2 regions of the Streptomyces sp. NPDC007896 genome follow, and region 1 is predicted to be linked to the other one. Evidence: riboswitches for the same ligand, from Rfam matches in the RefSeq annotation. Region 1 holds a riboswitch; the other holds the start of a gene.
The links. A riboswitch is a leader RNA that binds a small molecule or an ion and turns the genes downstream of it on or off. The one in region 1 is predicted to bind S-adenosylmethionine.
Positions count from the first base shown of each region.

Region 2: linked by a shared signal. The riboswitch ahead of ACFZDJ_RS02265 (aminotransferase class V-fold PLP-dependent enzyme) and the one ahead of thrC (threonine synthase) in region 1 are both predicted to bind S-adenosylmethionine.

Region 1 is NZ_JBIBKX010000013.1:195,525-199,552, forward strand. It holds gene ACFZDJ_RS35785 (MoaD/ThiS family protein) at 1-38, opposite strand, end outside; gene thrC (threonine synthase) at 141-1,469, opposite strand; SAM riboswitch class I at 1,487-1,634, opposite strand; gene ACFZDJ_RS35795 (glucosyl-3-phosphoglycerate synthase) at 1,814-2,758, shown strand; gene ACFZDJ_RS35800 (trehalose-6-phosphate synthase) at 2,872-4,028, shown strand, end outside.
Region 2 is NZ_JBIBKX010000001.1:495,927-499,954, forward strand. It holds gene ACFZDJ_RS02255 (rhomboid family intramembrane serine protease) at 4-735, shown strand; gene ACFZDJ_RS02260 (Lrp/AsnC family transcriptional regulator) at 732-1,013, shown strand; gene ACFZDJ_RS02265 (aminotransferase class V-fold PLP-dependent enzyme) at 1,075-2,436, opposite strand; SAM riboswitch class IV at 2,630-2,746, opposite strand; gene trpD (anthranilate phosphoribosyltransferase) at 3,072-4,028, opposite strand, start outside.

The DNA of each region.
Region 1 (4,028 bases):
GTGCGCAGGATGGTGGGGATGCGGACGTTGACGCTCATTCCTTGTGACCTCCGGTCAGGTAGCGCCCCAAAGGGGCGCGGGGAACTGCGCGACCGGCCCCCACCGGCCCGCAGCGAACAAACAACCCTGCGAGCCAAGCCCTAAGCGAGCCCGGCCTCTCGGAAAGAGTCCAGGTTGGGACGAATGGTCGCCGTCAGCCCCGTACCGGCCACCGCATCCAGCGTCTTCAGACCATCACCGGTGTTCAGAACGACGGTGGTCAGCGTCGGGTCCAGCAGCCCGTTCTCGATCAGCTTCTTCGTCACGCCCACCGTCACACCACCGGCGGTCTCCGCGAAGATGCCCTCCGTGCGCGCGAGCAGCTTGATCGCGTCCACGATCTGCTCGTCGTTCACGTCCTCCACGGCCCCACCCGTGCGCCGCGCGATGTCCAGCACGTACGGCCCGTCCGCCGGGTTGCCGATCGCCAGCGACTTGGCGATGGTGTTCGGCTTCTGGGGCCGTACGACGTCGTGGCCGGCCTTGTAGGCGACGGACACCGGCGAGCAGCCCTCGGCCTGGGCGCCGAAGATCTTGTACGGCTTGTCCTCGACCAGTCCGAGCTTGATCAGCTCCTGAAGACCCTTGTCGATCTTCGTGAGCTGGGAGCCCGAGGCGATGGGCACCACGAGCTGGTCGGGGAGCTTCCACCCCAGCTGCTCGCAGATCTCGTACGCCAGGGTCTTGGAGCCCTCCGCGTAGTACGGCCGCAGGTTGACGTTGACGAAGCCCCAGCCCTCGCCGGCCGGGTCGCCGATCAGCTCGGAGCAGAAGCGGTTCACGTCGTCGTAGTTGCCCTCGATGCCGACGAGCTCGCCGCCGTAGATCGCGGCCATGACGACCTTGCCCTGCTCCAGGTCGTGCGGGATGAACACGCAGGAGCGGAAGCCGGCGCGGGCGGCGGCGGCACCCACGGCGCCGGCGAGGTTGCCGGTGGAGGAGCAGGAGAGGGTGGTGAAGCCGAACGCGCGGGCGGCCTCGATGGCCTGCGCCACGACGCGGTCCTTGAAGGAGTGCGTCGGGTTGCCGGAGTCGTCCTTGACGAAGAGCTTGCCGGCCTCGACACCCAGCTCGCGGGCGAGGTTGTCGGCCTTGACGAGCTTGGTCCAGCCGGGGTTGATGTTCGGCTTGTCGGCGACGTCGGCCGGGACGGGCAGCAGCGGCGCGTAGCGCCAGATGTTCGCGGGGCCCGCTTCGATGCGCGCCCGGAGCTCTTCGGTTTCGTAGGCCGAGAAGTCGTACGCGATCTCCAGCGGGCCGAAACACTCCTCGCAGGCGAAGACCGGGCCGAGCGGCACGCGGTGCCCGCACTCGCGGCAGGAAAGCGCGGCGGCGGGTCCGAGATCCACACCGACTACGGTGGTGGTGTCGCCCGCGACAGGGTTCGTGGTGCTTGCAACAGTCGAACGTGCAACAGTCTGCGCAGCCATGGAGGCGAGGCCCTTTCTCCTCATCTTCCTCACGACGCACTTCGCCGTGAGACGGATTTGGCACCTTCCCTAGCCGGGAGCCTCGCCACATCAATGTGACAGGAACCAGCTGGAGGGTTGCCGGGGCTTCATCGGGCCGTATCCCTCTGCCCCTCTGGATGAGCGGTATTCGGTTGTGTCGTGCGGGTGGTGCGGTGGTCCGCAAATGATCTACGACATGCGATGGTCATCCGCGTTGTTCAAGACTGTAACCGAAGGCCAGGACAGTTGAGATAGTCGTCCGAACCGCGAGATGGATCACACCGTGAGACACCGGGTGATCAGACAGTGAGGAGCCGCAGACTGTGCTGAAGGAAACTGAGCGCTGGCTGAGCAATCGCTCCTGGTCCGTGACCGATCGCCCGCTCCACAGACTCATGTCCGCCAAACGGGCCACGGGCTCCTCGGTGAGCGTCGTCCTGCCGGCGCTGAACGAGGAGGAGACGGTCGGCGAGATCGTCGCCATCATCCGCCACGACCTGATGCAGCAGGTGCCCCTCGTCGACGAGATCGTCGTCATCGACTCGGGCTCGACCGACCGCACCTCGGAGGTGGCCGCCGCGGCGGGCGCGCGCGTGGTGCACCGGGACGAGATCCTGCCGCGCATCCCGACCGTGCCCGGCAAGGGCGAGGTGCTGTGGCGTTCCCTCCTCGTGACGAGCGGGGACATCATCTGTTTCATCGACGCGGATCTGAAGGAGTTCTCCTCGGACTTCGTCTCCGGGATCGTGGGGCCGCTGCTCACCGAGCCCGGTGTGGACCTCGTCAAGGCGATGTACGACCGTCCGCTCGGCGGTGCGGCGGGGCAGGGCGGCCGGGTCACTGAACTCATGGCCCGCCCCCTCCTCAACATGCACTGGCCGCAGCTGGCCGGCTTCGTGCAGCCGCTCGGCGGGGAGTACGCGGCCCGCCGCTCGCTGCTCGAACAGCTCCCCTTCCCCGTCGGGTACGGGATCGAGCTGGGCATGCTGGTCGACGCCCTGCATCTGGTGGGCCTGGACGCGCTGGCCCAGGTCGACGTGGGCGTGCGCAAGCACCGCCACCAGGACGGGCAGGCGCTGGGGCGGATGTCCGCCGCGATCTACCGCACGGCCCAGCTCCGGCTGGCCCGCGGCCACCTGATCCGCCCGGCCCTCACCCAGTTCGAACGGAGCAGGGACGGTTTCGAGCCGCGGACGTACTCGGTGGACACGGAGGAACGTCCGCCGATGGTCGAAATCTCCGAATACCAGAAACGAAGGGCGGCGTAGCAGCGCCTCGTCAGGGGCACGGGGAACTGCGCGACGAGCCCCCACCGGCCCGCGGACGGCATACGGCTGAAGGGAACGTTTGAGCGTTTCGACGCCGGGCTAGGTTTCGATGCATGGCTTCCCCCGCTTCAACGCAAGGCGCCCACAACATCCTCGTCGCATCCAACCGCGGCCCGGTCACCTACGAGGTCCGGGAGGACGGCTCGCTGCGCGCCAGGCGCGGTGGCGGCGGGCTGGTCTCGGGCCTCTCCGCGATCGGGCCGGACGCGGGGGCCCTGTGGGTGTGTTCGGCGCTCGGCGACGGCGACCGCGAGGCGGTCCGGCGCGGGGTCGCCGAGGACGGCGTACGGATGCTGGACATCGCCGCCGACGTGCACGCGGACGCGTACAACGGCATCGCGAACTCCGTGCTGTGGTTCGTCCACCACATGCTGTACCAGACCCCGCTGGAGCCGGTCTTCGACGCGGAGTTCCGGCGCCAGTGGGCGTCGTACGAGGCGTACAACCGCGCGTTCGCCGAAGCTCTGGCCGCGGAGGCGGCGCAGGGTGCGGTGGTGATCGTCCAGGACTACCACCTGGCCCTCGTCCCCGGGATGCTGCGCGAGCTCCGCCCCGACCTGCGGATCGGCCACTTCTCGCACACCCCCTGGGCGCCGGTCGACTACTTCCGGATGCTGCCGGACGACATCGCCGAACAGGTGCTGCGCGGCATGCTCGGCGCGGACCGGCTCGGCTTCCTCACCCAGCGCTGGGCGGACGCGTTCACCGCCTGCTGCGACGCGCTCGTCGGCGGGCTCGGCGACACCCGGATCGGTGTGCACGGGCTCGGCGCGGACGCGGACTTCCTGCGCAGGCGCTCGCACGAGGCGGACGTCGCGGACCGCATGGCCGCGCTGCGCGAGCAGATCGGCGAGGGCCGCAGGACGATCGTGCGGGTCGACCGGACCGAGCTGTCGAAGAACATCGTGCGGGGCCTGCTGGCGTACCGGCAGCTGTTGGAGGACCACCCGGAGTGGCGCGAGCGCGTCGTCCACGTGGCCTTCGCCTACCCCTCCCGCCAGGACCTGGCCGTCTACCGCGACTACACGGCCGAGGTGCAGCGCGTGGCGACCGAGATCAACGCCCGCTACGGCACACCGGGATGGACCCCGGTCGTCCTCCACGTCAAGGACGACTTCGCCCGCTCCCTGGCCGCGTACCGGCTCGCCGACGTCGCCCTCGTCAACCCCATCCGCGACGGCATGAACCTCGTCGCCAAGGAGGTACCGGT
Region 2 (4,028 bases), on a different contig from region 1:
CCCATGATCAGCACCTGGGGCACGGCGGTCGGCAGGACGATGCGCGGTCAGTCCGCGCCGGTGACGTACGGACTGATCTTCCTGTGCTGCCTGATCTTCCTGATCGGTCCCGCCTCGGGACTCAATCCGTCGTTCGGCACCGGAGATGCGCTCGTGGTCGCCCAGCGGGCCTACTTCCGGCGCTGGGGTGTGATCCCCGCCGAGCTCTTCCACGGGATCCCGGGCGCCTGGCTCACCCCGGCCACGGCCCTGTTCATCCACGGCAGCTGGCTCCATCTCCTGGGCAACATGCTCTTCTTCTACGTCTTCGGAGCGATGACCGAGGAACGCATGGGCCACGTCCAGTTCGCCGTCTTCTACGTGGTCTGCGGCTACCTCGCTCTACTGGGTTACGCGATCGCCAACTCCGGCTCCGAGCAGACCTTGGTCGGCGCCTCGGGGGCGATCTCCGCGGTCCTGGGAGCGTTCCTGTACCTGTTCCCCAAGGCCCGGGTGACCAGTCTCTTCCCGTTCCTTTTCTTCCTGCCGCTGCGCTTCCCCGCCTGGGTCGTGCTGCCCTTCTGGGTGACCCTGCAATGGCTGGCGGCGGGCCGCAGCCCCTCGGGCCCCGGGGTCGCTTATCTGGCCCACCTGGTGGGCTTCTCGCTGGGGTTCGTCTACGCGTGGGTGCGGTTCGGGCGGCCGACTAGAGTGAAATCCCCAGCAGCAGCCCCCGAGGGAGAAAACCAGCCGTGATCACCGCGATCGTGCTCATCAAGACCAGCGTGGACCGGATCCCCGAGATCGCCGAGTCGATCGCCGCGCTGGACAGTGTCAGCGAGGTCTTCTCCGTCACCGGTACGTACGACCTGATCGCCATGGTCCGGGTGAAGGCCCACGACGACCTGGCGGACGTCATCCCCGGCAAGATCAGCAAGATCCCCGGCGTCGAGGCGACGGACACCCACGTCGCGTTCCGCACGTACTCCCAGCACGACCTGGAGGCGGCGTTCGCCATCGGTCTGGACAGCTAGGCACAGCCGCGCAATCTCTTCGGGGGTGTGGGGGCGGAGCCCCCACCTACCGCCGACGGCCTCAGACCGCCGGGACGCAGCGGCCGTCCTCCGTGCGGTAGTTCCACTTGGCACCGTCCCGCACCAGTTCCTTCACCGCACGCACGAAGCGCTCCACATGCTCGTCGGGCGTACCGGCCCCGAAGCTGACACGGATCGCGTTGAGGGACTTCTCCCCGGGCGCCGCCTCGGGCGCCCCGCACTCCCCCTGCGTCTGCGGATCGCTGCCGAGCAGCGTGCGCACCAGCGGGTGGGCGCAGAAGAGACCGTCCCGCACCCCGATCCCGTACTCGGCGGACAGCGCGGCCGCGAAGTGCGAGCTGTTCCAGCCCTCGACGACGAACGAGATGACGCCGACGCGCGGGGCGTCGTCGCCGAAGAGCGACAGGACGCGGACCTCGGGCACCTCGGCCAGACCGGCCCGGACGGTCCCGATCAGCTGCTCCTCGCGGGCGACGAGCGTGTCGAAACCGGCCTCGGTCAGCGCCTTGCAGGCGGCGGCGATGGAGTAGGCGCCGATCACGTTCGGGGAACCGGCCTCGTGCCGGGCCGCGCTCTCGTGCCACTCCACGTCCACGCCGCCGTCCACCCGTCGCGTGACCTTGCGGCTGGCGCCGCCGCCCGCGAGGTACGGCTCGGCCTCGCGCAGCCAGTCGGCGCGGCCGGCGAGCACGCCCGAGCCGAACGGCGCGTACAGCTTGTGCCCGGAGAAGGCGACCCAGTCGACGTCGAGGTCCCGCACCGACACCGGGTGGTGCGGGGCGAGCTGGGCGGCGTCCAGGACGATCCGGGCACCGTGCGCGTGCGCGGCGGCGGCCAGCTCGCGCACCGGCCACAGCTCGCCGGTGACGTTCGAGGCGCCGGTGACGCAGACGAGGGCCGGGCCGTGGGGGTCACGGGCGGCGAGGGCCCGCTCCAGGGCCGTGACGGCCTCCTGCGGGGTGCGGGGCGCGTTGAGGTAGGTGACCTGGGCGTCCTTCCACGGCAGCAGCGAGGCGTGGTGTTCCGTCTCGAAGACGAACACCTGGCAGTCGGCCGGCAGGGTGGCGGCGAGCAGGTTCAGGGAGTCGGTGGTGGAGCGGGTGAAGACGACCTGGTCGTCGCCCCGGCAGTCGAGGAACTCCGCGACGGTCCTGCGGGCGTTCTCGAAGAGGTCGGTGGACAGCTGGGAGAGGTACCCGGCGCCTCGGTGCACGCTGCCGTAGTACGGGGCGTACGCGGCGACGTCGTCCCACACCCGCTGGAGGGCGGGGGCGCTGGCGGCGTAGTCGAGCGCGGCGTAGGTGACCTCGCCGCCGGTCACGAGCGGGACGGTGACGTCTCGGCCCAGAACGGGCAGGGGGGCACAAACGGTCTGGTCGGCGGCAGCGGTGGAGACAGACATGGCGAGCTCCTGTGAGAGGCAGGCGGAATCGCTGCGCGGGCCGGGTGCACGGGGGTACGGGTGTGCGGCTGCACGGCTCGGCGCAGGGAGGAAAGGCGAAAGGGGTGTGCGGAGGCGGGGCTCTACGCCCTATCGCATTCGCTTGCTCACAGAAGGCTCCCTCGAACGACCAGGACCCCTGGGATTCTCGAGGGGTCCGCGCTTGCCGTAGACCTCGCTGCCTACGACCTGGTCTTCACCCGGGGCACCCCGCCACGGACGGAGGGTTGCCGGACAGCCGGCCGGGGCCTGATGGCTGTCACTCATGACCTGATACGGCATCCTGCCACAAGATCTTCCGCCCGCAACCCGGCGTCCGTATACCGGGACGCCGAGTGGGGGGCGGCCCCACGTTCCTCGCCCCCGCCGCCCCTACCCGTCCCATCCCCACCTGGGGGCTCCGCCCCCAGACCCCCAAAAGCCCGCGCAGTTCCCCGCGCCCCTAAAAGCAGTTCCCCGCGCCCCTAAAAAAGGGGCGCGGGGAACTGCGCGGACGAACAAAACCGGGGCGGGCGGGGAATCGGGGCGCAGCCCCGCCCCAGGGGCGCGGGGAACTGCGCGAGCAACCCCCACGCGCCCGCGGGGGGAGAAGTGGACTACGACTGGCTCGCCGCCACCCAGCGTTCCAGCGTTCGCTTCGCCGCCCCCGAGTCGATCGCCTCCGCCGCCTTCGCCATCGCGGCGCGGAGCTGGTCCGCGAGTGGCGCGTCGGTCGGGGACAGGGCGACGAGGGCCGCCGCGGAGTTCAGGAGCACGGCGTCCCGTACCGGCCCCGTCTCGCCGTTCAGCAGGTGACGGGCGACGTCCGCGTTGTACGAGGGGTCGGCACCCCGCAGCGCCTCCACCGGCACCAGCTCGAGGCCGACGTCCCGCGGGTCGAACGCCTCCTCGGTGACCTTGCCGTCGCGGACGATCCACACCCGGGAGGTGGCCGTGGTCGTCAGCTCGTCGAGGCCGTCGTCGCCACGGAACACCAGCGCGGACGAGCCGCGCTCAGCCAGTACACCGGCGATGAGCCCCGCCATCCGGGTGTCGAAGCAGCCAACCGCGGAGGCGGTGACCCGGGCGGGGTTGGTCAGCGGGCCGAGGAGGTTGAACGAGGTCGGAATCCCAAGGTCCCGGCGGACCGCGCCGACGAACCGCATCGAGGGATGGAACTTGGCCGCGAAGCAGAAGGTGATCCCGGCCTCCTCCACCACCCGCGCCACCCGCTCGGGCGGCAGGTCCAGGTTGATGCCGAGCTTCTCGAGCACATCGGACGACCCGCTCGCCGAGGACGACGCCCGGTTGCCGTGCTTGACGACCTTCGCCCCGGTCCCCGCGATCACGATGGCGGACATCGTCGAGATATTGACCGTCTTGGCCCGGTCGCCCCCCGTACCGACGATGTCGACGGCCGGCCCCGGGATGTGCAGCGGCTGCGCGTGCGCGTACATCGCCTCCACGAGACCGGTGATCTCCTCGACCGTCTCTCCCTTGGCCCGCAGCGCCACCAGGAAGCCCGCGATCTGGGCGTCCGCGGCCTCACCGCTCATGATGCGGTCCATCGCCCA